Regions from separate parts of the Sorangium sp. So ce117 genome, predicted to be linked through region 3. Evidence: riboswitches for the same ligand, from Rfam matches in the RefSeq annotation. Region 3 holds a riboswitch; each other region holds the start of a gene.
What was found. Region 3 has a riboswitch for cobalamin ahead of WMF46_RS21225 (ribonucleoside-diphosphate reductase subunit alpha). Riboswitches for the same ligand answer to the same signal wherever they lie in the genome.
Positions count from the first base shown of each region.

Region 1 (9,440 bases), 4.3 Mb from region 3:
AAGCCGCGCAGCTCGCCGTCGGGGCCGTGGAGGGCCGTGATGATGACGTTCGCCCAGAACATCGAGCCGTCCTTGCGCACGCGCCAGCCTTCGTCCTCGAAGCGGCCCACGCGCCGCGCTTCGGCGAGCTCTGTCTGTGGCCACTTCCGCTCGATCGCCTCGGCCGGATAGAAGCGCGAGAAGTGCGAGCCGATCACCTCTTGCGCGGAGTATCCTTTGATCTGCTCGGCGCCGGCGTTCCACGTGGTCACGCGCCCCTCGGTGTCCAGCATGAAGATGGCGTAGTCCTTCACCCCTTCGACCAGCATGCGGAATTGCAGATCGGCGCCGAGCCCCGTCGGATCCATGCGGCACAGCCTACAGCATGGGTACACGTTCGCCACGCCATGCTCTCCCTTCCTGTCCTGCTCTCCGCGTCCGCGAGCCGTCGTCGTGTCGGCCGGCAGCGGCGAGTGACGAGCACAGCAACGGCCCCATGAGCCCGCGTCGAGAGCGCCCGCCGGCGGCCGCGCAGGACCACCGCCAGCCGCTGGAGCGGTTCGAGGGTATCAAGACGGACTCATCTCCAGAACGAGCACGATCATGCATCCTGACCCCTGGCACCTGGTCACCAGACAACCGGACTACATCCTGGCTTCCTGGCACCAGATCTTCTGTGTCATCTGGCGCCGCGAGACGACCGAGGACGGCGCGCGCCACCTGAGGGACGCGTGCGCGGAGTTCGCGAAGAAGCACCCGCGCGGCATAGGGCTGCTCACCCTCGTCGAGAGCGGGGCGTCGTTGCCGCCGGCGCCCGCGCGCAGGGCGATCGCGAGCTTCCTCGCGGAGGCGAGCGCAACCATCAGGTGCTCAGCGGTCGTCTTCGAGGGCTCGGGGTTCCAGGCGGCGATGGTTCGCAGCGTGGTGACAGGGCTCACGCTCATTGCCCGCCAGCGTTATCCGCACAGGGTATGTGACATCGGGGAAGCCTGGCAGATGTTCGCAGAGCTCCTGCCCGCGGTGACGGGCGCCGCCGTGAGCGAAGCCGCGTTCCGGGCATCGCTCGACGCGCTGCGCGAGGACCTCCGCCGGACATGAGCCGGCGCGGCGTCTACTCCCAGTACAGCGTCGCCCGCCCGATCGCGGTGAACGGCCACCCCGGCGAGTAGTGGATCCCGGTGACCGGGGCCGGCTCGTACGGCAGCCGCGACGCGCTCGCGAACTGGACCTCGCGCCACGTCGTGTCGAAGACGTTCTGGATGTCCACGGCCACCTCGACGTTCTTCCACCGCAGCCCGGCGTTGGCGTCGACGACCGTGAACCCCTCGGCGGTGAGCGACTCGTCCTCGGTCGCGGGCCGCGCGCCGATCGCCTTGACCCGCAGCGCCGCGAACGGCGTGAACGCGCCGATGGTCGGGCGGACGCCGACGCCCGCGGTCAGCGTCCGGGTCGGCGCGAGGGCGACAGCGCTCGCGTTGCCGGCGTTCTCGCGGAAGCGCGCGCGGGTGAAGGTCGCGTCCACGTCCGCGAAGAGCCAGCTCCGGAGCCGGTAGCGCCCGCCGATCTCGATCCCGTAGCGCCGCGTCTGCCCCGACGCCTCGGTCGCGCCCGCATCGCCGCTCCAGACCAGCTCCGAGTCCAGGTCGAGCAGGAACGCGGCCCCGCTCAGCGACAGCCCGCGCAAGGGCGCGACCCGCAGGCCGACCTCGTAGCCAATCGCGGGCGTGATCAGCGTCGCCGCCCCCTCGCCCAGCACCGCGCCCTGCGCGTCGTTCGAGTGGAAGCCCCGCCCGAAGTGGGCGAATAGATCGACCCCCTCGACGGGCGACACGATCGCCGTGAGCTTCGGGAGCAGCTGCATCTGTCCCCGGGCGCCGCTCGACCTGTTCCCCACCGCCTCGAGGTCCTCGCCCGGGTCGTCCACGTTGACGTCGATCCACTGCGCGCGCGCCCCGAGCACGACGCGGAGCCAGCGCCGGAGCCGGGCGTCCTGCTCGACGTAGACGCCGATCTGGCTCTCATCGACGTGGGTCCTGCTCTTCTCCTCGATCCGCTCGCGCGCCTCGTCGTGGTGGAGGGACTTGTCGATCGCGTCCGCGCGGATCTGCGCGCCGAGCGAGGTCGTGAACCTCGCCCCGCCGAGCTCGTATTGCCTGCGGAACCGGAGATCGGCGCCGCCGACGGTGCGGTCGTCGTTCTGCTCGATCTGGTCGCCGTGGACGGGGTCCTCGCTGAAGAACGTGAAGTTCGAGTACAGCGTGAAGCGGTACCGGACGAGGTAGGCCAGCGCGCTCAGATCGGCGTCCCGCCACGCGGTGGAGTAGGCGACGGACGCCATGTGCCGCTCGGTCGCCCCGCCCTCGGTCGGATCCACGGCGCCGAAATGGTCGATGCACGGCTGTCCGAACGCCGAGGGCGGCGGGTTCAACCCGCCCTGCTCGCCCTCGCCGCACACGGCGCGCGCGGGGATCTGGCCGGAGCCGTGCCAGGTCGATCCATACGACATCCAGGTCATCTGGACCTTCCCGGTGTTGCCCAGATCGTGCGTGGCCCGCAGGTACACGTTGAAGCGCTTGAGCCGCTCCGAGCTCAGGAACGGCCCGTCGTTCCGGTAGATCTCCGCCGCGGCCACCGCGCGCCACGTGTCGCCGAGATCCGGCGAGGCGATGACGAGGCCGCGCTGGATACCGTACTGCCCCAGGCTGACCTGCGCGTAGCTCTCCTCGAGCTTCTCGGCGAAGCGCAGGTTGACGGCGCCCGCCGTACCGAAGTCGCCGATGCTCGCGTAATAAGGCCCCTTGTAGCCGTCGAGCCCTGTCACGAGCTCCGGGATCATGAAGTAGAGATCGGTGAAGCCGTGCCCGTGGCCGTGGCTGACCATGTTGACGGGCACGCCGTCGACGAAGAAGGCGACGTCGGTCCCATGATCCGCGTCGAATCCGCGGAGGAAGTACTGGTTCGCCTTGCCCCCGCCCGCGTGCTGCACGGCGAAGAGCCCGGGGACCGACTCGAGGATGTCGCCCGGCCGGAGCCTCGGCCTGAGCTCGAGCTCCCGGTGTCCGACGGAGATGCGCGACGCGGCCTCGCTGCCCGGCTTCTCCGCCTGGATCGTGACCTCGATCGCGGCGTCGCCCGCGGGCGCGCCCTCGCCGGTGGGCGCTGCAGCGGCGGCCTCCGGCGGGGCAGCGGGCGCGTCGGGGGTGTCGCCCTCGGCGCGCGCGGGCCGCGCGGCGGCCAGCACCATGGATAACGCGGCGAGCAGATGAAATGGATGGCGGTGCCCGTGGCTCGTCGTGACCGTCTCGCGCAGCATTCGTGTCCTCCTTCGCCGCAATCGCGCGGAGCGGCGTCGGGCCGCTCGCGTCGAGCTCCGCGAGGACGAAATGGCTGGCCATCGCACGGTGCGCTGGACCGACCTCTCGCCCCCGCGGGCGACCGGAAGGCGACGCGGGGGCGGTTCGGTATCCGGGACGTGCGCAGAGAGGTGGAGCTGCACCGGCTCGGACCTCACCGCCTCCCTCGAGGCTCCCAGGTCGAACCGGCGCCGGATGTCTCCCGCCGCCGGGCGCTGGCAGGTCTTCGGGCTCGCGAGCGCTCCGGTCAGACCGGCTCCCTACTGTCCACCGCTTCCCAGCCCTCGGCGGGCCAGTGCATGGGGTGGAGGTCGTTCTCGCTTACCGCTGCGGGGCAGCCCCGGAATTTCACCGGGTTCCCTCTTCGGCCCAGGCGAGCGCCCGGGCACCAGCACGGCGCGCACCCTATGGCCGTGCGCCTTCGGCTGTCAATCGCTACTGCTCCGCTCGCCCGCCCGCGCGCTTGCCGTGCAGGCCGAACGTTCGGGCTCTAGCGAGGATGGGCTCGCTCCTCCGTGGGTCGCGTGCTACACGGCCGCCGCCGTATATGCCCCGTAACGATCTCCGCAACATCGCCATCGTCGCCCACGTCGACCACGGGAAGACGACCCTCGTCGATCACATGCTCCGCCAGTCGGGCGCCTTCCGAGAGAACGAGGTCGTGGCCGAGCGGGTCATGGACTCGAACGACCTCGAGCGGGAGCGCGGCATCACCATCCTCGCGAAGAACACGAGCATCCGGTACCGCGGGGTCAAGATCAACATCGTCGACACGCCCGGCCACTCCGACTTCGGCGGCGAGGTCGAGCGCACGCTCATGATGGCCGACGGGGCGCTCCTCCTCGTCGACGCCGCCGAGGGCCCGCTGCCGCAGACGCGCTTCGTGCTCTCGAAGTGCCTCCAGCGCGGCTTCCCGGTCATCGTCGTCATCAACAAGATCGACCGGAGCGACGCGCGCGCCCACGAGGTGCTCTCCGAGGTGTTCGACCTCTTCTGCGACCTCGAGGCGAGCGACGCGCAGATGGACTTCTCGACGCTCTACGCGGTCGCGAAGTTCGGGCAGGCGAAGCGCGAGCTCGAGCACGAGGCGAAGGACCTCGATCCCCTCTTCGAGACCATCCTCGAGCGGGTCCCCGGCCCCTCCGGTGACCCCGACGGTCCGCTCCAGGTCATCGTCTGCAACACGACGCACGACGACTACGTGGGCCGGCTCGCGGTCGGCCGCGTGGTCCGCGGCACCGCCCGGTCCGGCGCCGACGTCGCGCTCCTCGGCGAGGGCGGCCAGTCGCGCGGCTACGTGAAGATGCTCTACGCCTACGAGGGGCTGAAGCGCGTCGCGGTCGAGAGCGCCGTCGCGGGCGAGGTGATCGCGATCGCCGGGCTCGACGCGGTCACGATCGGCGACACGATCACGGATCCGGCGCACCCCGAGGCGCTGCCGCGCATCGTGGTCGAGGAGCCGACGATCAAGATGAAGATCGGCGTCAACACGTCGACGTTCGCCGGCAAGAGCAAGCAGTCGAAATTCCTGACGAGCCGTCACCTGAAGGAGCGGCTCGAGCGCGAGGCGATGAAGAACCTCGCGATCCGGGTGGAGCCGACCGAGGTGCCCGACACGTTCGTGGTGCTCGGCCGCGGCGAGCTCCAGCTCGCCATCCTGGTCGAGACGATGCGGCGCGAGGGGTACGAGATGCAGCTCTCGAACCCCGAGGTGGTGACGCGCGAGATCGACGGCGAGGTGATGGAGCCGCTCGAGCTCGTGGTCGTGGACGTGCCGGACACCTACGTCGGCATCGTGACCGAGCGCCTCAGCTCCCGGCGCGGCCGGATGGTGAAGATGACGAACCCCGGCTTCGGCCGCGCCCGCCTCGAGTTCCGGGTGCCGTCGCGCGGGCTCATCGGCTTCCGCGGCGAGTTCCTGACGGCGACGCGCGGCACGGGCCTGCTCAACACGATGTTCGACGGCTGGGCGCCCTGGGGCGGCCCGATGATGCGCCGCCCGACCGGCGCCATCGTCGCCGATCGCGTCGGCGTGGCGACCCCGTACGCGCTGCACCACCTGCAGCCGCGCGGCATGTTCTTCATCGTCCCCGGCGTCGAGGTCTACGAGGGGATGATCATCGGCGAGCACAACCGGCCGAACGACACCGACGTCAACGTCATCAAGGAGAAGAAGCTGTCGAACGTGCGCAACCACGGCAAGGACGAGAACGTCCTCCTGGCCAGCCCGCGGCTGCTCACGATCGAGACGGCGATGGAGTGGATCGACGGCGACGAGCTCGTCGAGGTCACGCCCGACGCGGTGCGCGTCCGCAAGAAGGTGCTCGCGTGCAACCGCCGGGAGCGCCGCGAGGACGCGATCGAGCAATCGCAGGCGGTGGAGTGAGCGGCGGGGGCGCGCGGAACGTCCGACGCGCGTCCGACGCGCCCGACGCGCGCCCCTCCCGTACCTGCCGCGCGATAGGATGCCCTGATGAGAACGCCGCTGCTCTTCGCTTTCCTGGCTTCGCTCGTCGCGCTCGCGGGGGCGGGCGCTTGCGGCGGGGCCGTCGTCGTCGACGGGCTCCCCGGGAGCTCGGACGGCGCCGGGGGCGCAGGCGCGGCCGTGGGGTCGCAGTCGGCGAGCTCCGGCGGGCCCTCGATCGAAGAGCAGAGGGCCTCGTGCGATTTCTTCTGCTCGCTCTTCGACGGCGTCACGTGTCCGGAGCTCCGGTGTCGCGCGCGCTGCGCCGACCTGCTCTCCGAGCAGCGCCCCTGCAACGCGCTGACCGCCCCCTTCTTCGACTGCGTGGGCGAGACCGTCGCCTCCGCGGACCGGATCCCCTGCGAGTTCCTCGCGCCGTCGATCGCGTCGCTCTTCGAATGCCTGACCGGGCGCAATCGGGAGTGCACGACCGATTTCCTGCCCCAGACGTGCGACGCGCAGTTCGAGGAGCTCAGGGCGTGCCAGCGCGATCAGGGCCGGTAGCGGGGGCGCTCGTCGCCTGACGCGCGCGGCCGCGCGCCGGGGTCGAGGGCGCTCCGGAGCGGCCCGAGGGCGTCGGCGACGAACGCGACGAGCGCCTTCACGCGCGGCACGCCGCGCGTATCGCGGTGCACCCCGAGCCACAGCTTGCGCCCTGGCGGCGGCGAGGGCGGCGAGAGCAGGCAAAGGCCGGCGGTCGCGTCGCCGAGGTAGCGGGGCAGGCAGACGAGCCCGACGCCGGCGGCCCCCATCGTCGCCTGGGGCTCGCGGCCGTTGGTGCGCGCGGCGACGCGGGCCTTCGCGGCGACGGCGCGCACCCACGACAGGTCGGCGATCGCCGGAGGCTCGTCGTTCATGGTGACGAGGGTGTGGCCCTCGCACTGCCGGCCCCAGGCCGGCGGGCCGTGCTCGGCGAGGTACGCCTCCGATGCATAGAGCCCGAACCCGATCCGCGCGACCTCGCGCTGGAATACCTCGTGGTGCTCGAACGCGGCGGGGCGAAGGGCGATGTCCGCTTCCCGCCGCGGCAGGCTCAGCCATCGCGCGTCCGCGATGAGATCGACGGAGATGGCGGGGTGGCGCGCGAGGAACGGGACGAGCAGCGGCCCGAGGACGCGCGTGGCGAGCCACTCGGACGCGGTGACACGGAGGTGGCCTCTCAGGCCTGCGTCGCGTCCGGCGGCGGCGCGCTCGGCCGCGAGCGCGTCCTGCTCCATGCGCTCGGCGTGGCCGAGCACGCTCTCGCCCGCGGCCGAGAGCGAGAACCCCGACGGCGAGCGCTGGAAGAGCCTCGCCCCGAGGCGCCGCTCGAACGCGGCGACGCGCCGCCCCACGGTCGGCTGGGTGACCTTCAGCACGCGCGCGGCGGCGGAGAGGTTGCCGTGCCGCGCGACGGCGAGGAAGTAGCGCAGATCGTCCCAGTCGAGCATGGCTCCGGGGCGCGGGGCGCTGCTGCCGGAGCGCGCTCCGCGCCATGCAAAGGTGCATGGCGAGTCTACGTCGATGGCGGATCCCCGGGCAACGGCGGACCGCGCATGCTCTCCCGCGTGCGTTCCCGCACCCGCGCGCTCGCGGACTCGCGAACTAGCGGACTCGCGGACTCACAGGTCGCGAGTTTCACGTCGGAGGATCGGAGGGAGGCTGGCATGTTGACGAATCGTCGTGAGTTTCTCCACCGCGTGACCGGCACGGCCGCGGCGGGCTTCCTGGGCTCGGCCCCGGCCGGGACGGCTTCCTGTGCCGCGCAGCATGGGCCGGCGCCGCCGCGGCCGGCGGCGGGATCGAAGATCAAGGCGATCGCCTTCGACGCCTTTCCGATCTTCGATCCGCGGCCGATCGCGGCGCTCGCGGAGGAGCTCTGTCCGGGCAAGGGGGCGTCTCTGAGCGAGGCGTGGCGCACCCGGCAATTCGAGTACACGTGGCTCCGGGTCGCGTCCCACGAGTATGCCGACTTCTGGCAGGTGACTTCGGATGCGCTGATGTTCGCCGAGCGCGCGCTGGCGCTCGATCTCGGGGAGGAGAAGCGGGCGCGGCTCCTCGGCGCCTACCTCGATCTCCGGGCGTGGCCTGACGTGCTGCCGGCGCTCCGGGCGCTGAGGGGCGCGGGGATCCGGCTCTCGTTCCTGTCGAACTTCACGCCGAGGATGCTCGGGGCCGCCATCGAGAGCTCCGGTCTGGGGGGCCTGTTCGAGCACGTGCTCAGCACGGACGGGGCGAGGACGTACAAGCCCGATCCTCGCGCGTACCGGATGGCGCTCGACGCGTTCGGCCTCACGCGCGAGGAGATCGCGTTCGTCGCGTTCGCCGGCTGGGACGCCGCGGGGGCCCGGTGGTTCGGCTATCCCACGTTCTGGGTCAACCGCCTGGACCTGCCGGCCGAGGAGCTGGGCGTGAGCGCCGACGCGACGGGAGCGAGCCTCTCGGATCTCGTGGAGTTCGTGAAGGAGAGGGCGTGACCGGCGGGGCCATGCCGCCTGTGCGATCAGCGGGTCGCAGGGCTCCCGGCGCGCCTCACGGCGGCGAGGTCACGGCGCCGCGCATGGCGCGCATGGAGTCGCGGGCGAACCGCCCCTGGACCCGGCGCGCGTAGGGATAGCCGAGCCGGGCGAGGAAGTGATTCGGCCGGGAGACGGCGAAGATGTCATAGGCGACCTCGCCAGAATGCTCGTCGTGCTCGACGAGGAAGCGCTCCTCGCCGCGCTCGCCGTGCTCCTCCAACGTCCCGTAGGCGAAGCCGAACCGGCGCACAGGGCCGCTCGTCTCATCGACCGTGGAAACGATCCGGCACGCGTTGAGCCAGTGAATCCCGAGCACGCGGACGAGGATCACCACCGTGACGCCGGCCTGGAGGGGAGCGTCGGGATAGCAGAGCTCGACCCAGCCGAGCCGGAACTGTGCCCAGCGCCGCATCGCCTCGACAGCGCGGTCGAAGAGCGCGGCGCCCTGGCCGAGCACCGCGCGGTGGTGGTCGACATTGAAGCCGGCAGGCGGCCGCGGGCGGCCATCGCCGGCGCCGGTGCAGCCGACCTCCGCGTACGAGAGCGGCCGGCCCGCCTGGCGAGCGAGGAAGGCGCGGATCACGGCATCGGAGGGGCGGGCGCGGGAGAGCACGAGGGGCAGGATAGCCGATCACGGAGACGCGATCTCCCGCACCGCTTTACAGTCACGACGAAGCACGAGGAGCACCTTCGCGGCTGACCGGCCTGCACGGATCCGCCAGGGCTCGCACGGATGGATCAGCATGGATATGAGATGTGCTGGACGATCGCAAAGCAGGCTTCAGGCGCCTCTCGCAGCTCGAGGATGGCGGCGCGTACACGACGCGACTCCGCGTGTGCGGCTGGCACCTCCCGGCGAGCGCTGATACGCTCCTCGGCGATTCGTAACAGCGAGGAGGTGCATGGCCAATGGACATGCAGTTCAACTTTCACGACGCCGAGGTCGAGGCGGATCAGCTGGACGCGATGCTCGAGAGCCTGATGCGAGACATCGGCACCGCAGGCGCGACCCCGCGCCGCGCCGTTGAAGGCCACCTCCCGAGGAACGCCAAGGGAGACGCCTTCACCGTCGGCGCGATCGCGCTCGCCGCGCTCCCCGCGGTGCTCCCCCAGGTGATTCAGCTCGTCAATGAGTGGGTCGTCCGC
Region 1 covers NZ_CP150309.1:1,353,314-1,362,753, reverse strand. Annotated here, with positions in the region: gene WMF46_RS05045 (hybrid sensor histidine kinase/response regulator) at 1-347, opposite strand, end outside; gene WMF46_RS05040 (hypothetical protein) at 583-1,077, shown strand; gene WMF46_RS05035 (TonB-dependent receptor) at 1,091-3,292, opposite strand; cobalamin riboswitch at 3,533-3,740, opposite strand; gene typA (translational GTPase TypA) at 3,832-5,718, shown strand; gene WMF46_RS05025 (hypothetical protein) at 5,806-6,300, shown strand; gene WMF46_RS05020 (LysR family transcriptional regulator) at 6,288-7,226, opposite strand; gene WMF46_RS05015 (haloacid dehalogenase type II) at 7,443-8,252, shown strand; gene WMF46_RS05010 (DUF1990 family protein) at 8,308-8,907, opposite strand; gene WMF46_RS05005 (hypothetical protein) at 9,204-9,440, shown strand, end outside.
Region 1: it holds a riboswitch for cobalamin, as region 3 does, so the genes downstream of both, WMF46_RS05035 (TonB-dependent receptor) here and WMF46_RS21225 (ribonucleoside-diphosphate reductase subunit alpha) in region 3, are expected to answer to the same signal.

Region 2 (9,440 bases), 5.3 Mb from region 3:
TGCCTGCGATGACCGCCCAGTACGCAAGCTCCCGCGGAGCAAGCCGGTGCCCCTTCCGGCGCAAGAAGTCAGCGAGCGCCTCCGCCGAGTACGCCTGCCTCAGCCAGCGCATCGCCCCCCATCCGCCCCGGCTCATCACCCGCTCCATGACGTAGTCGCGGTGCCGCTCCAGATCGACGGCGTCCGGGTCCGTGTCCCAGAACAGGCGCGTGACGTCCCCTGGAAATCGCTCGCTCGTCGGCTCGTCCACGGGCTCAGCATAGCAGGCCCGAGAGGACACGGAATGACGCCCTCCCCGGCCCACGGCAGGCGCTTCCCCCCGGCGCGGGGCGCTGCTAACCACGCTCCATGACCGCTCAAGAACAGCAGCCGGGGGCCCCTGCTCGCGGTACGCTCCAGTTCGTCGCCGTCGAGCGCGCGGATCACGTCGCCACCGTGACCATCCAGCGGCCCGACAAACTCAACGCACTGAACCCCGCCGTCCTCGGCGAGCTCACCACGGCCTTCCGCGACCTCCTCGCGCCCGCCGCCGGCAACGAGGTCCGCGCGGCGGTGCTGACCGGCGCCGGCAAGGCGTTCGTCGCCGGCGCCGACATCGCGGAGATGGCGACCATGAACAGCATCGCCGCGAAACGGTTCGCCGACGCAGGCCACCGGCTCGCCGAGCTCATCGAGACTGCCCCCTTCCCCGTCATCGCCGCCGTCAACGGCTTCGCGCTGGGCGGCGGCTGCGAGCTCGCCCTCGCATGCGACTTCATCTACGCCGCCGAAGGCGCCAAGCTCGGCCAGCCCGAGGTGAACCTGGGCGTCATCCCGGGGTTCGGCGGGACCCAGCGGCTGCTGCGACGGGTCGGGCCAGGACGCGCGCGCGAGCTCGTCTATTCAGGAGACATGATCACCGCCCAGCAGGCGCTGTCGATCGGGCTCGTCAACGCCGTCTTCCCGGCGACCGAGCTGCTCGCGCGCGCCCGCGAGACCGCCCTCAAGATCGCCTCGCGCGGGCCGCTCGCCGTCGCCGCCGCCAAACGCGTCCTCCTGCGCGGCGAGAGCCTCGACCTCGCCGCCGCCAACGAGCTGGAAGCCCAGGCATTCGCCGCGCTCTTCGGCAGCGAAGATCAACAGCTCGGAATGAAAGCGTTTCTGGCGAAATCGCAGGCCACGTTCACCGGCAAGTGAAGGCTCGGGAGGCGCGAACCGCGCGCTCGAGGGCAAAAAAATACCGCGCATCACGCTGGAGGGGGGCCCAGAATGACCGCGGCAGGGACACCGCGCCGGAGTCTTGAACGTCCGCCACGGTGCTAAGAAAAAAGACCGCATGCGCTCCGGGCTGGGGGGTCCGCGCCGGTGCGCATGCGGTAGTCAGATTGTGGCACCCGCAAGCGCGTTGTCGATAACAAAGTGCAATGCCTGCACGCCGAGCGAGCAGAGCGCTCCAGACACGAAGGCGGCCAGGCGGACGCGCGACCCATACACACCAGCTCTGCGGGAATTCACGTTCGAGCCGGGCATACCCCTCCACCGGAGACAGCGCTCAGCGCAGCGTTCGCTGTGCATTCCGAGACGAGCGAACACGAAATCCCTCATCTCTTCAATAAGAGATGCCACGAGGCAGCGGGCCGTACACCGGACGCCTGCTCCCGAGTAAAGAGCCAGGACGAACAAAGCACACTGCGGAAAGAACGCGCCGGCGCCTTGTATTCAAGCGCACGAAAGACCCCGCTCAGTCGCGGCCCGCGACAGGCGCTGCACCCGCGCGGCGATAAAGTAAACAGATTTTATCTAAGGGGACATAATCCAAGACGTGTGCTCGACGACTCTTCACGTGATGCGTCTGGGTCAATTTCTCGGCCTCGGCCATCGCATCGCAGGGCCTCGATCGCTCGTCGGCGCGCCCATGTCTGCTCGATGAGGGGCACCGACGGGCGCGCGGCGCGCCTCGGCAGTGATGGCTTCGTGCGCCTCGGCAGTGCCCGCGAGGGCGAGGTGTCCACAAGCGGCAGGCATCACCGCCGCACCGACGCCGCGGACGAGGGCGCTCGCGGCGGGCCGGACCGCGCAAGGCGGAAGCTCGCGCCCCCGGTCGACGCACCCGGGTTCGCCCGGTCCGCGCCCCCGGGGTCCGCGCTCCCGGGTACGCGCCCGGCTCGCGCGATCGCGCCCGCCTGGATACGCGGGCCAACGCGCGGAGCAGCGCGCGAGGCGGAGCTGGCCCGCGCTCGACGGGGAGCTCGTCCGACACGCCATGCCAGATGCAGCGCCCGCTGAGCACATCCTCCGCGATCGGGGCGCGACGTCCTTGACGCCGGGCTCGAAACGGGATTACCGAGCACCGGCCTGACAATCCATTCCTCGGGTGCCCTCCGGGGCATAACAGGGAAGCCGGTGCAAAACCGGCGCGGTCCCGCCACCGTGAGTGGGGAGCTGCCTCCGAAGACCACTGGGCCTCATTGTGAAGAGGCCTGGGAAGGTGGACGCAGCGCTGGGAGCTCGATCAGCTCCCTGAACCCATGAGCCGGGAGACCTACCCGAGCCTCCCACGAGGTGCAGCTTGCGCACGTCTTCGTGGCGTTCGGGTGCGGACTTCACCCGGAGCGCCGAAATCGGTCTTCACGGCCGCGCGTTATCGATCGCCGCCGTGTCCATGGGGACGCTCCTCGCGCCCCGGCCCGCGGCCGCGATGCACCTCGCGGAAGGCGTCCTGCCGCTCGGCTGGTGCGCCTTCTGGAACGCGCTCGCCCTGCCCTTCGTCGCGATCGCCCTCCACCTGCTCCGGCGCCGCACCGAGCAGGACGCCTTCTACAAGCCGTTCGTCGGCCTCATCGCGGCCGCCGTCTTCGCGATCTCGTGCATGCCCGTGCCGGTGCCGACCGCCGGGACCTGCTCCCACCCGTGCGGCACAGGGCTCGCGGCGGTGCTCATCGGCCCCTGGATGACCGTCCTCGTCACCGTGGCGGCGCTCCTTATCCAGGCCCTCTTCCTCGCGCACGGCGGCATCACCACGCTCGGCGCCGACGTCGCGTCGATGGGCATCGCGGGCGCCTTCACCGGATATTTCGCCTTCCACCTCGCGCGGCGCTGCGGCGCGAACCTCTGGGTCGCGGGCTTCCTGGCGGGCGTGACGTCGGACTGGGCAACCTACGCCACCACGGCGCTCGCGCTCGCGCTCGGGCTCTCGGGCGAAGGCTCGGTGACGTCCATGTTCACGGGCGTCGCCCTCGCCTTCGTCCCCACCCAGCTGCCGCTCGGCCTGCTCGAGGGCGTCATGACCGCGGGGGCGCTCGCCTTCCTGCGCGCCCGGCGGCCCGACATCCTGGACCGGCTCCAGGTCGTCCGGCTCGCCCCGGGGGCGTCGTGACGCGGCGGCTCGGACAGCGCCCGCTGCCAGCGCCGCTCGCGCGGCGCGCGTGCGCGGCGGCGCTCCGGCTCGCCGCTTCCCTCTGGCTCGCCGCCTGCGGTAACGCGTCCTGGGACGGCGTCGACGAGGCCGTGGTGCGCCGCGTCGCCGAGGACGCAGGGCGCCACGACACCGGGCCGCTGTTCGCGGGCCTCGAGGGCGACCTCCTGCTCTTCGCGTTCCTCTGGGCCGGGCTCCTCGCCGGCTTCGCCCTCGGCTATTTCTCGCGCGTGCTCTTCGTCGAGCGCGCGGGCGCGCCGGCGGGCAAGGCCGGCGACGAAGGCCTCCGTGCGGACTGACCCGCCCGCGCGGCTCCGCGACGTGGACGCCCGGCTCCGCCTCGGGGCCGCCGTGGCGGCGTGCTGCGTCGCCGCGGGCGCGCGCTCGCCCTTCACGCCGGCCGCGCTGCTCCTCCTCGCGTGCGCGGCCCTCCGCCTCCAGGGCACGCCGGCGCGCGACGTCCTCCGCGCCGCCGCGCCCGCCGCGTGGATCGGAGCGGTCGCGGCGGCGCTCGCGCTCGCGCTCACGCCGGGGGCGCCGCTCCTCCCCGGCGCGCCGTTCCCCGTCGACGCGATCACGGCGGAGGGGGCGCGCCGCGCCGTGGCCATCGGCGCGCGCGTCCTCGCGGCGGCCGCGGTGCTCCGGTGGCTCGCCGGCGCCGCCGCGCCCGCCGAGATCGAGGCGGCGCTCGCCGGGCTCGGCGTCCCCGCGGCCCTCGTCGAGCTGCTCGCGCTGACGCGGCGCTTCGCCGGCGTGCTCCAGCGCGCGGCCGACAGCGCGTGGAGCGCCGCCGCGCTCCGCGGCGGGTTCACCCGCCCCGGCGCCGCCGCGCGCTCGGCCGGCGCCGTCGCGGGCGTCGTGGCGCTCCGGACGCTCGAGCGCTCCGAGAGCGCCGCGCTCGCGATGCAGCTCCGCGGCTACCAGGGGAAGCTCCCCGTCGCCGACCGAAGGACGAGCGCGCCCGCCGCGAACGTCGCGTTCGCCGCCGCCGCCCTCGCGGCCCTCGGGCTCAGCGTCGCCGCGGGAGAGGCCGGATGATCGCGCTGCGCGCCCCCCGGCTCGGCTACCGGCGCGGCGAGCCCGTGCTGCGCGACGTGCGCCTCGACGTCGCCGAGGGCGAGTCCGTGGCGGTGCTCGGCGGCAACGGCGCCGGCAAGACCGCGCTGCTCCGGACGCTCGTCGGGCTCCTCCCGGCGCCCGGCGGCGGCGTCGAGATCGCGGGCCGCCGCGTGGGCTCGCCCTCGGACGCCGTCGCCGCGGGCGCCGCGCTCGTGCTCCAGGATCCGGACGACCAGCTGCTCGGCGCGACGCTCCTCGACGACGTCCTGTTCGGCCCGCGAAACCTCGGCCTGCCCGCGCCCGAGGCGCGCCGCCGCGCCGAGGCGGCGCTCGCCGCCGTGCAGATCGCCCACCTCGCCGACCGGGCCATCGAGGCGCTGAGCTTCGGCGAGCGCAAGCGCGCGTGCATCGCCGGGATGCTGGCGATGCGGCCGCGGGTGCTGCTGCTCGACGAGCCGACCGCGGGGCTCGACCCGGAGGGCGAGCTCGCCCTGTGCCAGACGCTGCGCGCGCTCTCCGAGCAGCAGGGGACCACGCTGGTCACCGCGACCCACGCGGTGGATCTCGTGCCGCTCTTCGCCTCGCGCGCTGTCTTGCTGGGCGACGGCCAGGTCCTCGCGGACGGGCCGCCGCGGGAGGTGTTCGCGCGGGGGGAGCTCCTCGCGCGGGCGCGGATGCGGCGGCCATGGGTCGCCGAGCTCTGGACCCGGATGAGCCCTCTGCCGCCGCGGGGCGGCGCGGGCCTCCCGCTCACCCTGGAGGAGGCGCTCGCGTGCATGACGACGGTCTCCTGCTGATCGGCCACGGCAGCCGCGACGCCGCGTCGAACGCCGAGTTCGAGGCGATCGTGGCCGATTACGCCGCGGCGCGGCCCGAGATCGCCGTGCAGCACGGCTACATCGAGCTCGCGACGCCTCACCTCGCCGACGCGCTCGCGGCGCTCGCGGCGCGGGCGTCCCGCGTGGCGGTCGTGCCGCTCTTCCTGTTCGCGGCGGGGCACGTGAAGAACGACATCCCGCTCGCGCTCGAGCGGGCGCGGGCCGCGCACCCGGGCGTGCGCTTCTCGGCGGCGCGGCCGCTCGGCGTGCACCCGGCGCTCGCGGAGCTCGCGTTCGAGCGCGCCGCGACCGCGCTGCCGGCCGACCCGGCGGCGCGGGCCCGGTCGGCGCTCGTCGTCGTGGGGCGCGGGTCGAGCGACCCCGACGCGAACGGCGATTTCTGCAAGACGGCGCGCCTCATCGGCGAGGGCCGCGGGCTCCAGCTCGTCGAGCCGACCTTCATCGGCGTCACCCGGCCCTCGGTCGAGGAGACGCTGGAGCGCGTCGCGCGGCACCGGCCGGAGCGCGTCGTGGTGGTCCCCTACTTCCTCTTCGCCGGGCGGCTCATGACGAAGCTCGCCGAGCAGGTCGACCGATTCTCCTCGACGTACCCGTGGATCCGGGCGTCGCTCGCGCCGCACCTCGGCCGGTCGAGCGCGCTCGCGGGCCTGATCGACGAGCGCGCGCGCCAGGCGCTCGCCGGCGAGGCGCCGCTCCCCTGCGACACGTGCATGTACCGCACCGCGCTACCGGGGCTCGCCCGGGAGGTCGGCGGGCTCAAGGCGATGCTCTACAGCGTGCGCCACACGCTCACGCACACGCAGGCGTCGAACCACCCGCACGCCCACCGCTCGCTGCGCAAGCACGTGCTCGTCTGCGGCAACGCCGACTGCGTGGACCGCGGCAGCCTGGCGCTGCTCGAGTCGGTGCGCCGGCTCGTGAAGCAGGCCGGCCAGCAGCAGCAGATCCGCGTGACGAGGACGTCATGCATGGGGCGCTGCGGCGAGGGGCCGACGGTCGCCGTCTACCCCGACGGGGTCTGGTACCGCGGCGTCCGCGAGGAGGACGCGAAGGACCTCGTCGAGGAGCACCTGCTCGGCGACCGGCTGGTGGCCCGGCTCGTCGACGACATCATGCAATGAAGGATGGATAGGAGAGAACCGACATGGCCTGTCACGAGATCGCCGCGCTCCGCCTTGGGCTCATGAACATCCTGGGCATCGATGACCCCGCCGAGCGCACGCACGAGCTCGCCGAGCTCGGCGCCGCGGCCGCCGAGCCCGGGCCGGTCTCGGCGATGCTGCGCGCCGGGGACCTGAAGAACCTCTCGCGCCTCTTCGAGGGGTCGCTCGTGGAGCTCCAGGAGAAGGTCGCGAAGACCCCCGCCGGCGACCCGAAGCTGCCTTACCTGCGCTCGCTCCTCATCCTCACGAAGCAGGTCGAGCTCGATCTGCGCGCCCAGGTCGACGGGCTCGGCCGGCTCTACCGGGAGCTCGAGGAGATGCACGACTTCGTGCACGAGATCTACCCGGCCGAATGAGGCGCGCGCCGCCCACCGGAGCGACCATGGGGCGCGTGATTGCGACCGCGCGAAAGCAGGAGTGACGTCATGGCAACACAAGGCAACCCGAAGATCAGGATCGCCCACGCAACGCCGCTCGGCGACGCCGCCCGGCTGCTCCGGCTCGAGCGCGTCGACGGCGCGGAGATCGGCTTCGCCGGCGGGCAGTACGTGATCATCAACACCGGCGTCACCCTGCCCGGCGGCAAGCTCGCGAAGCGCGCCTACTCGATGCTCTCCAGCGACGCCGAGCAGCGCGCGGTCGAGATCGCGGTGAAGCGCGTCGGGGCCGGGCCGGGCTCGAACGTGCTCAACGACATCGCCGTCGGCGCCGAGCTCGAATTCAGCGGACCCTGGGGCAAGCTGCGGCTCGCGCCGGGCTTCTCCGGCCGCGCGCTCGTGATCGCCACCGACACCGGCATCACCGCCGCCCTCGGGATCGCCCGGAGCGCGGCCGCCGCCGGCGCGGCGCAGCTCGACCTGCTCTGGCTCGTCGAGCCGGGCGAGACGTTCGCCTCCGAGCCGTTCGTCCGCGAGCGCCTCCCCGCCGCCGTCCGCCTCACGGTCGCCCGCGATCTCCCCCCGATCGGCCACCCCGAGCGGCCGGCGCGCGCGTGCGCCCTCGTGGAGCGAGAGCTCGCGGCGGGGCCCCACGACGCCGTGCTCTGCGCGGGCGACGGCGCGATCCTCTACCCGCTCCGCGACCGGCTCGCCTCGCTCGGCGCGCCCGAGGGCAGCGTGCTCCTGGAGAGCTTCTTCAACAACCCGATGAAGAAATCCTCGTAATCGTTCAGGCTCCCTGGATGGTAGAGGTCCGGCCGAGAGACCCGAAGGGGCAGCGCGAGGGGTTCACGACGGGCGCGTGCGCGGCCGCCGCGGCCAAGGCGGCCGCGCGCGTGCTCGCGCGCGGCGCGGCGGTCGACGCCATCGAGACCACCCTGCCGAACGGGCAGAAGGTCACCTTCCCGCTGAAGCGCTGCGATCGCGACGGGCCGCGCGCCACGTGCAGCATCATCAAGGACGCCGGCGACGATCCCGACTGCACGCACGGCGCCGAGCTCGTCGCCGAGGTCGAGCTCCGCAGCGAGCCGGGCGTCGAGATCCGCGGCGGCGCCGGGGTCGCCGTCGTCACCAAGCCGGGGCTCGGGCTGCCCGTCGGCGCGCCGGCCGTGAACCCCGTGCCCCGCCGGAACATCACCGAGATGGTCCTCGAGGAGCTCGAGGGCTCGGGCTTCGCCGGGGCCACCGTCACCCTCAGCGTCCCCCAGGGCGAGGAGATGGCGAAGCAGACAATCAACGCGCGGCTCGGGCTCATCGGAGGCATCTCCATCCTCGGGACGAGCGGGATCGTGAAGCCGTACTCGACCGCCGCCTTCCGCGCGAGCGTCGTGCAGGCGATCGACGTCGCCGCGGAGCGCGGCATCGCGGCGCTCGCGCTGACGACCGGCGGCAAATCCGAGGCGTACGCGATGAAGCTCTACCCGGAGCTCCCGGAGGAGGCGTTCATCCAGGTGGGCGACTTCATCGGCACCGGGGTCCGCCACGCCGCGCGGCGGCGGATCGCCCGGGCGATCATCGTCGGCATGATCGGCAAGCTCTCGAAGATGGCCGACGGCAAGATGATGACGCACGCCGCCGGCTCGGAGGTGAGCATGGAGCTGCTCGCGCAGATCGCCGAGGAGCTCGGCGCGCGGCCCGAGATCGCCGCCGAGATCCGGCAGGCGAACACCGCGCGGCACGTGCTCGAGCTGTGCCAGCGCGAGGGGCTCACCGGCGTGCCGGGGGGGATCTGCCGGCGCGTCGTCGAGCACACCTCGCGTCACGCGGGCGGCGCCCTCGAGGTGCACGCCTGCCTTGTCGATTTCAACGGGGCGCTGCTCGGCCGATATCCGGCCGGCGACGCCGGTGCCATCGGTGCGGAGAGAGCGGAGGAGCCATGAGCAGTGATGAGGCGCGCGCGGTGAACGACATGCGGCAGATGACCGCGCTCGGGCGGCGCATCGAGGACAAGAGCTTCGCGATCATCGACGAGGAGGCCGGCGCGCACGGGTTCCCGGAGGCCGAGTGGCAGGTCGTCCGCCGCGTGATCCACGCGACAGCGGACTTCGAGTTCTCGTCGCTCATGCGGCTCCACCCCGAGGCGATCGCGCGGGGCATCGCGGCGCTCCGGGGCGGCGCGCCTGTGCTCGTCGACGTGAAGATGATCGGCGTCGGCCTGAACGAGCAGCGGCTCGCGTCCTACGGCTGCGCGATCCACTGCTTCATCTCGGACGACGATGTCATCCAGGCCGCCTCCGCGGCCGGCTCGACCCGCGCGATCGAGTCGATGCGCAAGGCGCACCGGCTCGGGCTCCTCGACGGCGCGATCGTCGCGATCGGCAACGCGCCGACGGCCCTGCTCGAGGTCGTGCGCCTCGCCCGGGAGGAGGGGGCGCGGCCGGCGCTCGTGATCGGCGTGCCGGTCGGCTTCGTGTCGGCGGCGGAGTCCAAGGAGGCCCTTCTCGAGTCCGGGCTCCCCTTCATCGTGGCGCGCGGCCGCAAGGGCGGCAGCCCCATCGCCGTCGCGATCGTCCACGCGCTGCTGCTCCTGTCGGCGGAATGGCCGGAG
Region 2 covers NZ_CP150309.1:351,426-360,865, reverse strand. Annotated here, with positions in the region: gene WMF46_RS01460 (DUF6922 domain-containing protein) at 1-250, opposite strand, end outside; gene WMF46_RS01455 (enoyl-CoA hydratase/isomerase family protein) at 349-1,176, shown strand; cobalamin riboswitch at 2,335-2,543, shown strand; gene WMF46_RS01450 (energy-coupling factor ABC transporter permease) at 2,642-3,355, shown strand; gene WMF46_RS01445 (hypothetical protein) at 3,352-3,693, shown strand; gene WMF46_RS01440 (CbiQ family ECF transporter T component) at 3,683-4,432, shown strand; gene WMF46_RS01435 (energy-coupling factor ABC transporter ATP-binding protein) at 4,429-5,250, shown strand; gene WMF46_RS01430 (CbiX/SirB N-terminal domain-containing protein) at 5,226-6,413, shown strand; gene WMF46_RS01425 (DUF3209 family protein) at 6,437-6,811, shown strand; gene WMF46_RS01420 (FAD-dependent oxidoreductase) at 6,881-7,618, shown strand; gene WMF46_RS01415 (cobalt-precorrin-5B (C(1))-methyltransferase) at 7,636-8,772, shown strand; gene WMF46_RS01410 (precorrin-8X methylmutase) at 8,769-9,440, shown strand, end outside.
Region 2: it holds a riboswitch for cobalamin, as region 3 does, so the genes downstream of both, WMF46_RS01450 (energy-coupling factor ABC transporter permease) here and WMF46_RS21225 (ribonucleoside-diphosphate reductase subunit alpha) in region 3, are expected to answer to the same signal.

Region 3 (9,440 bases):
CGCTGATCACGAGCATCCCGGGCGCATCCGGGGGGATCGCCGTGGACTCCGGGGGCAACCTCGTCACCGGGATCGGCTATCAGCCGTCGCCCAACCGGACCGGTGAAATCCGCATCTGGGCGGCGGCCGACATCGAGGACGCCATCGACGGCACGTCGGGCCCGTATGCGTTCGGCGGCAGCGAGGGCTCGCTCCTGGCGAGCAACGTGCTGAACGCGGCGGCGCTCGGCTTCGACGAGGACGACACGCTGCACGTGGGCGGCGGAGACGCGTTCGGCGTCGGCGGCGCGAGCGAGAACGGATACGCGGCGCTCGTCCGCGCCAGCGTGGTCACGGCCGTCCTCGGGGGCAGCCAGACGCCGGTCAACGAGGCGAGCTCGTCGCAGTACCTCGAGTTCACGCCGGACCCCTGCGAGGATGACAGCTCGACGTCGCCCATCGCGTTCGTAAGCCACACGAGCGCCCTGGCGATCGTGTGGAACCCATCGGGCGACGAGTACTCCTCCCCCGCCGGGCAGTGCTACTCGGCCGGGAGCGCCTGGGATTACTGGGAGGTCGGCGTGACGCCGAAGGTGACGCTGTACTTCCCCGACGGCGCGCCGGACTCGGACAGCGACGGCGTGCCCGACGGCGCGGACAACGCCTACCTCACGGCGAACGTGAACCAGCGCGACACCGACGGCGACGGCTTCGGGAACATCGCGGACGCGGATCTCGACAACGACGGCGACGTGGACACGGGCGACTACACCATCCTCAGCGCCGCGATGAACACCCAGCTGGGCAACCCAGGGTACAACCAGCACGCCGACTTCAACGGCGATGGGTACGTCAACACGGCCGATTACAACATCTACCTCGCGCGAAACAACACGTCGGCGCCGTTCTATTGATGTTTGGGCGCGGGCAGCGCCGCGTCGGGATGCTCCGATGGATCGCGCCCCCGCCCTCGGAGGTCTCATGGTGTCTCGTATGGCGCGCGCGAGCGCGCTCCTTTCGATATTCGCGCTCATCGCCTGCGGATCCGAGAGCTCCCCGTCCGGGAGCGGGACCGGCGGCACGGGTGGTGGAGCCGCGCAGGGGTCCGGCGGCGCTGGCGGTGAAGGCGGAGCGGGCGGAACAAGCTCCACCTCCGGAGCTGGAGAGGTCGGCGGCGCTGGGGGTGCCGGAGGCGCCGATGGTGCTGGCGGTGCCGGCAGCACCGGAGGCGCCGACGGCTCTGGCGGCGCTGGCGGCGCTGGCGGCACCGGAGGCGCTGGCAGCACCGGAGGCGCTGGCAGCACCGGAGGCGTCGGTGGCGCCGCCAGCACCGGAGGCGCCGATGGCTCTGGCGGCGCTGGTGGCTCCGGAGGTGCAGATGGCGCTGGCGGCGCCGGCAGCACCGGCGGCGCAGATGGCGCTGGCGGCTCCGGAGCCGCCGGCGGCGCAGGAGAAGGCTGCACCGGCACGGAAACGGTGTTTGCTTCCGAGGTGATCAGTTTTCGCTTCGGGCCAGGCCAACCATTCGGACAGGACAAGTTCCCGGACATCGCCTTCGGTCCTCCCAAGGGTGGGGGTTGTTGCGGCGGCTCGGCCGACGTGGTGTCCCTCGGCAACGGCGGCACCGTCACCTTCGGTTTCTCTGGCAACCTCATCGTCGATGGCCCGGGGCCGGATTTCATCGTCTTCGAGAACGCGTTCCAGAGCACCCCAACCACCGTGTTCGCCGAGCTCGCGACCGTCGAGGTCAGCCAGGACGGCGTCGACTGGAAAGCTTACTCGTGCAAGGCCACGGCGGCCCCCTATGACCACTGCGCCGGCTGGCACCCTGTGCTGGCGAACCCCGAAACGAACTCCATCGATCCCACAGATCCCGCCGTCGCGGGCGGCGATGCCTTCGACCTCACCGACGTCGGCCTCGATTTCGTCCGCTATGTGCGGATCACGGATCGCGTGGACATGGCCGGCCCGAACGGCACCTTCGATCTCGACGCCGTGGCGATCGTGAACGCATCCTGCCAATGACCATCCACGGCAAATACGCCAATGGTACGCCGATGGTACGCCGATGGAATGACAGCAGGTCGATCACCCCGCTCGTCCGGCCACCCCCAACATATCGCTTGACCTGCGCTCGGCACCGCAATATGTAGTGCCTCATGTTGGTGCCTCGGGCTTCGGCCCGGGGCTCAAAAGGGAACCCGGTGTGAATCCGGGGCTGCCCCGCAGCGGTAAGCGAGAACGATCTCCACGACGCGCACTGGCCCTCGGGCTGGGAAGCGGTGGACCGTAGGAACCCGGCGAGAGCCGGAGCGCTCGTGAGCCCGAAGACCTGCCAACATCCTGCGCTGGGGAGACATCCGGCGCCGGTTTGACCTGGAAGCCTCGAGGGAGGCGGGTAGGTCCGAGCTGGCGCAGACTCTCGCGCTTGTCCCGGTTCCGACCCCCTCCCGCGCTGTCTTCCTTTCGCCCGCGGGGGCGAGCGGTCGGTCCGAGGGCTCCTCAAAAGAGCCTGGCGCACCCGTGCGCATCGGCTGGCCTCTTCGCTCTCGCGGCATCGACGCGAGCGGTCCGGGACCGCTCGGAACGAGCACGAGGAGGATGCCATGCTGAACGAACCGTTGGTGAAGAGCAACGGCGCGGCGCCGTTGCGCGCGCTCCACGCACCCCACGCACCTCATGCGCCCGCCATGACGAGCGCCGGCGCGGAGGAGACGCCCCCGCACACGACGATGCGGGTGAAGAAGAGGAACGGGTCGAGCGAGCCCGTGGACGTCAACAAGATCGTCCGGGCGGTGAGCCGCTCTTGCGCGGCCCTGTCCGACGTGGACGCGCTCCGCGTCGCGACGAAGACCATCAGCGGCCTCTACGACGGCGCGACGACGCGCGAGCTCGATCAGCTCTCCATCCAGACGGCGGCGTCGCTCATCGCGGATGAGCCCCAGTACGCGAAGCTCGCGGCGCGCCTGCTCGCCACGACCATCGACAAGGAAGTCCGCAATCAGGAGATCCACGCCTTCTCGCAGTCCATCGCCGTGGGGCGGCGGCTGGGCCTCATCAACGATCGGCTCCACGGCTTCGTGGCGCAGAACGCCCGCAAGCTGAACGACGCCATCGAGCCGAGGCGCGATCACGAGCTCGAGTACTTCGGCCTGCGGACCCTCTACGACCGCTACCTGCTGAAGCACCCCGAGACGCGCCTCGTCATCGAGACGCCGCAGCAGTTCTTCCTGCGCATCGCGTGCGCGCTCTCCGAGACGGCGGCGCAGGCCATCGAGCTCTACCGGCTCTTCTCGTCGCTCGATTACCTGCCGAGCTCACCGACGATGTTCAACTCCGGGACGAGCCACGAGCAGCTCTCGAGCTGCTTTCTGCTCGACTCGCCGGACGATCACCTAGAGACCATCTACCAGCGCTACACCGACGTCGCGATGCTCTCGAAGTTCTCGGGCGGCATCGGGCTCGCCTACCACCGGGTGCGCTCGCGCGGCTCGCTCATCGAGAGCACCAACGGGCACTCCAGCGGGATCGTGCCGTGGCTCAAGACGCTCGACGCGTCCGTCGCGGCCGTGAACCAGGGCGGCAAGCGCAAGGGCGCCTGCTGCGTCTACCTCGAGCCGTGGCACGCCGACGTCGAGGAGTTCCTCTCGCTGCGCGACAACACCGGCGACGAGGCCGCGCGCACCCACAACCTGAACCTCGCGAGCTGGGTCCCGGACCTCTTCATGAAGCGGGTCGAGGCCGACGGCGAATGGAGCCTGTTCGACCCGAAGGACGTGCGCGATCTCCCCGATCTCTACGGTGAGGAGTTCGATCGTCGGTACGTCGAGGCCGAGCGGGCGGGCCTCGCCAAGAAGACGATGAAGGCCCGCGAGCTCTACGCGCGGATGATGCGCACGCTCGCGCAGACCGGCAACGGCTGGATGACGTTCAAGGACAAGTCGAACCGCGCCTGCAACCAGACGGCGCTGCCGGGCCGGGTAGTCCACCTCTCGAACCTCTGCACCGAGATCCTGGAGGTGACCTCGAACGAGGAGTCGGCCGTCTGCAACCTGGGCTCGATCAACCTCGCTCGCCACACGGTCACGCTGGCGGACGGCGCGGTCGCGTTCGACTTCGAGAAGCTCGCGCGCACGGTGGGGACCGCGGTCCGCCAGCTCGACCGCGTCATCGACCTCAACTACTACCCCATCCCCTCGACGAGGCGATCGAACCTCCGCTGGCGGCCCGTCGGGCTCGGGCTCATGGGCCTGCAGGACGTGTTCTTCCAGATGCGCCTGCCCTTCGACGCCCCGGCGGCGCGGGAGCTCTCCAGGCGGATCTCGGAGGAGGTGTATTACCACGCGCTCTCGACGTCCGCGGACCTCGCGGCGGAGAAGGGGCGGCACCCGGCGTTCGACGAGACGCGCGCCGCGCGCGGAGAGCTCCAGTTCGACGCGTGGGGCGCCGTCCCGGAGGACGCGGCGCGCTGGGAGGCGCTCCGCGCGCGCGTCCGCGCCGAGGGGCTCAGGAACTCGCTGCTCGTCGCCATCGCGCCGACGGCCACCATCGCGTCGATCGCGGGCTGCTACGAGTGCATCGAGCCGCAGGTGTCCAACCTCTTCAAGCGCGAGACGCTCTCGGGGGACTTCCTGCAGATGAACCGCTACCTGGTCGCGGAGCTCAAGCGGCTCGGCGCCTGGAACGACGCGGTGCGCGCCCGGCTCAAGCTCGCGGAGGGCTCGGTCCAGGGCATGGACGAGCTGCCCGAGGAGCTCCGCGCCGTGTTCCGGACGGCGTGGGAGATCCCGATGCGCTCGCTGATCGACATGGCCGCGGATCGCGGGGCCTTCATCGATCAGAGCCAGTCGCTGAACCTCTTCATCGAGAACCCCACCATCGGTCAGCTCTCGAGCATGTACTTCCACGCATGGAAGAAGGGGCTCAAGACGACCTACTACCTGCGATCGCGCCCCGCGACGCGCATCACCAAGGCGACCGTGGAGGCGGCGCCGGCGAAGGCGGCCGCGGACGTGGCCTGCGCGCTCGAGAACCCCGAAGCCTGCGAGGCCTGCCAGTGAGCCGCGTCAGCCGCCCCGCGCGCCTCCTCGATCCGGGCCAGTGCCTCACGCTGCGCCCGATGGCCTATCCGGCCTTCTTCGAGATGTACCGCTCCGCCATCAAGAACACGTGGACCGTGGAGGAGGTCGACTTCTCCACGGACGTGGGCGACCTGCGGAAGATGACCGACGCGGAGCGGCACCTCGTGCAGCGCCTCGTCGCGTTCTTCGCCACGGGGGACTCCATCGTGGCGAACAACCTCGTCCTCAACCTGTACAGGCACATCAACGCCCCGGAGGCGCGGATGTACCTGTCCCGGCAGCTCTACGAAGAGGCGCTCCACGTCCAGTTCTATCTGACGCTCCTCGACACGTACATCCCCGATCCCGAGGACCGTCACCGCGCCTTCGCGGCCGTGGAGAACATCCCCTCGATCCGCCAGAAGGCCGATTTCTGCATGCGGTGGATCGATTCCGTCGAGTCGCTCGGGCGGCTGGACTCGCGCGCCGAGCGGCGGCGGTTCCTCCTGAACCTCATCTGCTTCGCCGCGTGCGTCGAGGGCCTCTTCTTCTTCGGCGCGTTCGCGTACGTGTACTTCCTGCGCTCGCGCGGCCTGCTCCACGGGCTCGCCGCGGGGACGAGCTGGGTCTTCCGCGACGAGAGCGCGCACATGCGCTTCGCCTTCGAGGTCGTGAGCACGGCGCGGCGCGAGGAGCCCGAGCTCTTCGACGCCGGGCTCTCGCGGTCGATCCTCGACATGATGGATGAGGCGATCGCCTGCGAGGCCCGGTTCGCCGAGGATCTCCTCGGCGCCGGCGTGGCGGGCATGTCGGCGCGCGACGTGCGCAGCTACCTCGAGTTCTGCGCCGACCAGCGGCTCGCCACGCTCGGCATGCCGAAGCGCTACGGGGCGAAGAACCCGTTCTCGTTCATGGATCTTCAAGACGTCCAGGAGGTCACGAACTTCTTCGAGCGCCGCGTCTCCGCGTACCAGGTCGGCGTCTCCGGGGAGGTCGTCCTCGACGCCGCGTTCTGACGCCCATCAACCGACGTACCGCCCGCGGGGCCGATCAGAGCCCGCCGATCCCTCGCGGCGGGAGCCCGATCTCGGTGTCGACGGTCGCGTCCTCCAGCGGCTCGAGCGCGCCGTTCGCCGCCACCTTCCAGCGGCGGAGCTTGCTCCTCTCCGCGTCGCTCAGCAGGCAGACATCGCCGCAGCCGGGCGAGCAGTGGACGCCGCCGAAGGCGTAGGGCTGGGTCGCCAGGGCGAGCGTCGTGACCTCGCCCGTGGTGATGCTCACGGAGAAGGCGCGGTCCCCGGCGGACGCGCTGCCCGCGTAGGCCGTCCCGAGAAGCACGTCCTCGGAGGCGAAGGCGAGCGTGGGCTGGACCGCGGCGCCGAGCGCCCTCGCCACGCCGAGCCGCTTGATCTCCTCCGGGGGCGAGGTGCGAGCGTCGTAGATCACGACGTCGCTCGTCGCCGGGTCGTACTCCATCGCCTCGGCGTCGAAGCGGCTCGAGCAGGCGACCGCCAGCCGCTCTCCCGAGGGCGACACGGCGAGACGCCCGCAGCCGTAGAGCCCCTGCACGTCGACCGTCCATGTGACAGCGCCCTGCTCCGGCGAGACGCCCACGAAGCGCCCTTCGCCCACGGTCGAGAGGTCCGCGGCGAGCCGGCCGAGGGCCACGACCACCTCGTCACCGACGCGCGCCATCCCCGACGGGCGCGGCAGGAGCCCCTCTTCCTCCTCCGGCAGGGCGATGCGCCCCGCGATGGAGTACTCCTTCGTGTCGACGATCAGGAGATCGCCGCCCTCGTCGAACGGCTCCACGCCCGGGCTCGGGTTGCTCCCGTAGCGCGACACGAGCGCGCGGTCCGCGCCCACCTCGATGTAGTCCTGAGGGTTCGACTCGAACCCCTGCCCGACCGGGAGCTGCGCGAGGACCTCGGCGGTCTCGAGATCCATCCAGGTGATCACGTTCGTGCCGAACCGATCGAGCAGGACCACCCGGCCGGACGGCGACGCCGCCCTCGGGACGTCGACGTCGCCGGACAGCGCGAGGCTGAGCCCCGGCTTCGCCGCGCCGCTCGACACGAAGGAGGGCGACAGGGTGGTCCCGTCGAGGTCCGACACAGCGATGTTCGTCGACTGGTAGTCGCTCGTCACGATGACGACGCCGCTCTCACACGCGTCGCCGTCGCCGCCGCCGTGGACGCCGCCCGTCGACGGCGGCGGCGAATCCACGTTGCACCCGAGGAGCGGAATCGAGATCGCGAACGCAAATAGACTGATCTTCACCATGTTGACTCCAGTGTGAAAAACACGCTCCGTCCCGGGAGCGGAAACCCGACGACATCCGTGCGCCGCGCGTCCAGGAGGTCCGCGACGCGACCTCTCACCGCGAGGTGCCCGCCGAGCCACCTCGCCTCCGCGTCGAGGTCGAGGGTCGCTTGCTCCGCGATCACGCCGAGCCCGGCGGGATCGGCGTACCGGCTCGACTGGTACACGGCCCGGATCTCGCCCGACGCGCCCGAGAACACGGCGCCGCCCGGGCGCTTCCACTCGGCGTGCAGGCGCGGCGCGACGACGAGGCGCGAGCGGAACGGGAGGAGGTCGTTCCTCGTCGTCCGCCCCGGCGTCGTGTCCCGCGGATCGAGCAGCGTCGCTGCGATCTCGGCGCGGAGGAACGGGGTCACCTCGACCCCGGCCAGCAGCTCCGCGCCCACGACGCGGGCGCGGCCGACGTTGTACGGGCTCACGTAGCCCTGACCGGACTTCTCGTACGCGACGAGCCCGGAGACCGCGCTCCCGAACGCGAACACGTCGAGGAAGGCGCCGCGCAGCACGGCGCCGCGCCCCGTCTGCGCCCGGATCCCGGCCTCGATCGTGGCGCCCGACTCCGGCTCGAGCTCCGCGTTGCCATGGACGACGCCGGAGACGCCGTACACCTCGCCGAGCGTCGGGACGCGGACGTAGCGGCCCACGGTCGCGAGGAACCGGAGCCTGTCGCTCCCCGCCTCCACGCCGACCCGCCCGGTCGGGACGAGCACGTCGCAAGGGCGCCCCCGGTCCGCGCCGGTGGCGTGGCACTCCCCGCTCGCGAGGGCGTGCAGCGCGAGCCCCTCGCCGAGGCGCGCCTCCGCGCTGACGGCGCCGCGCGCGAACGAGCGCCGCGACCGCGCGAGCGGGACGTCGTCCGGCGCGCGTGAGATGCCCTCGCGCGCGACCGAGAGCACGGGCCGCACCCGGAGCCGGTCGGCGAAGGAGAGCGTCGCCCCGAGCGTCTGCTCCAGGCGGCGGCCGGCGAGCCGGAGCTCCGGCGTCTGCAGCGCGAGCTCGAAGAGAGGATCATGGACCTCCGACCGCGCCTCGATGAACGAGGTGCGCGCCTCGAGCGTGTGCTGCGCCTCTCCGCCGAACGGCACCCGCGCCGCGACGGACGCCAGCGCGCGCCGCGACTCCCCCCGCGCTTCTCGGGACGGCAGGAGCGCGAGCCTCGGCACGCCCTGCTCGCGGCCGGTGCCGTTCGCGATCACGTCGACGATCGCGCCGCCCCCGAGCTCGACGCGCGCGAGCGCCCACGCGTCGATCGTGCGCACGTCGGCGTTCTGCCGGCGCTCCAGGGTGTCGTCGCTCTCGTCGAAGAGCGTCCCGCCATCGTTGACGAACGCGTAGCGGTTCTCCGCGGCCTCCGCGCTCACCCCGACGATCGCGCTCACCGGGCCCGCGCTGGCGCCGGCGAACCCCCACCCGCGCCGCGCGCCGAGCGAGCCCGCCATGGCACCCACGCCGGCCGTCGTCCGCGAAGGCCGCCGCGGCTCGAAGAAGATCGCGCCGCCGGGGCCGAGGCGGTCGGCCTCGATGGGCGCGTGGCCGCGGTAGATCTCGATGCGCTCGATGAGCCAGAGGGGCACGAGGGAGAGGTCCGCCGTCCCCACGACGTCGTCGTTCAGGCGGACGCCGGCGAGGTACACCGGCGTCTGCGTGGCGGTCGCTCCCCGGAGGGCCGCGGTCGCCGGCCCGCCGAAGCCGCCCGACTCGATGATGAGGACGCCCGGCTGCGTGCGGAGCACGTCCGCCGCCCCGAGCCCCGCGCCGATGAGGCGCTCGCGGCCCAGCACCGACCCCGCGACGGACCTGTCCTTGGGCGGCGCGGGCGCGCGCAGGCGATCCCCCTCGACGCGCACCTCCAGCGGGGCTGTCTCCGGCGGAGCGGCAGCGCGATCGCCCTCCTGCTCGGCCTCCGGCCTGCGCCGATCGTCCGCGCGGGCGGCAGGCGAGGCTGTCACGGCGCTTCCGACCGCGAGCGCGAGCCAGCACGCCGCGCCGGCGCTCCGGCGCCGCCGCGACCGACGATCAGAGGAATCAACCATTCACGCGCCGCCTGCCCGCGTCGACCCAGCGCTGCTCCGGGTGAGC
Region 3 covers NZ_CP150309.1:5,671,124-5,680,563, forward strand. Annotated here, with positions in the region: gene WMF46_RS21210 (dockerin type I domain-containing protein) at 1-893, shown strand, start outside; gene WMF46_RS21215 (hypothetical protein) at 1,178-1,474, shown strand; gene WMF46_RS21220 (hypothetical protein) at 1,471-2,004, shown strand; cobalamin riboswitch at 2,126-2,333, shown strand; gene WMF46_RS21225 (ribonucleoside-diphosphate reductase subunit alpha) at 2,670-5,039, shown strand; gene WMF46_RS21230 (ribonucleotide-diphosphate reductase subunit beta) at 5,099-6,055, shown strand; gene WMF46_RS21235 (hypothetical protein) at 6,090-7,322, opposite strand; gene WMF46_RS21240 (TonB-dependent receptor domain-containing protein) at 7,316-9,310, opposite strand.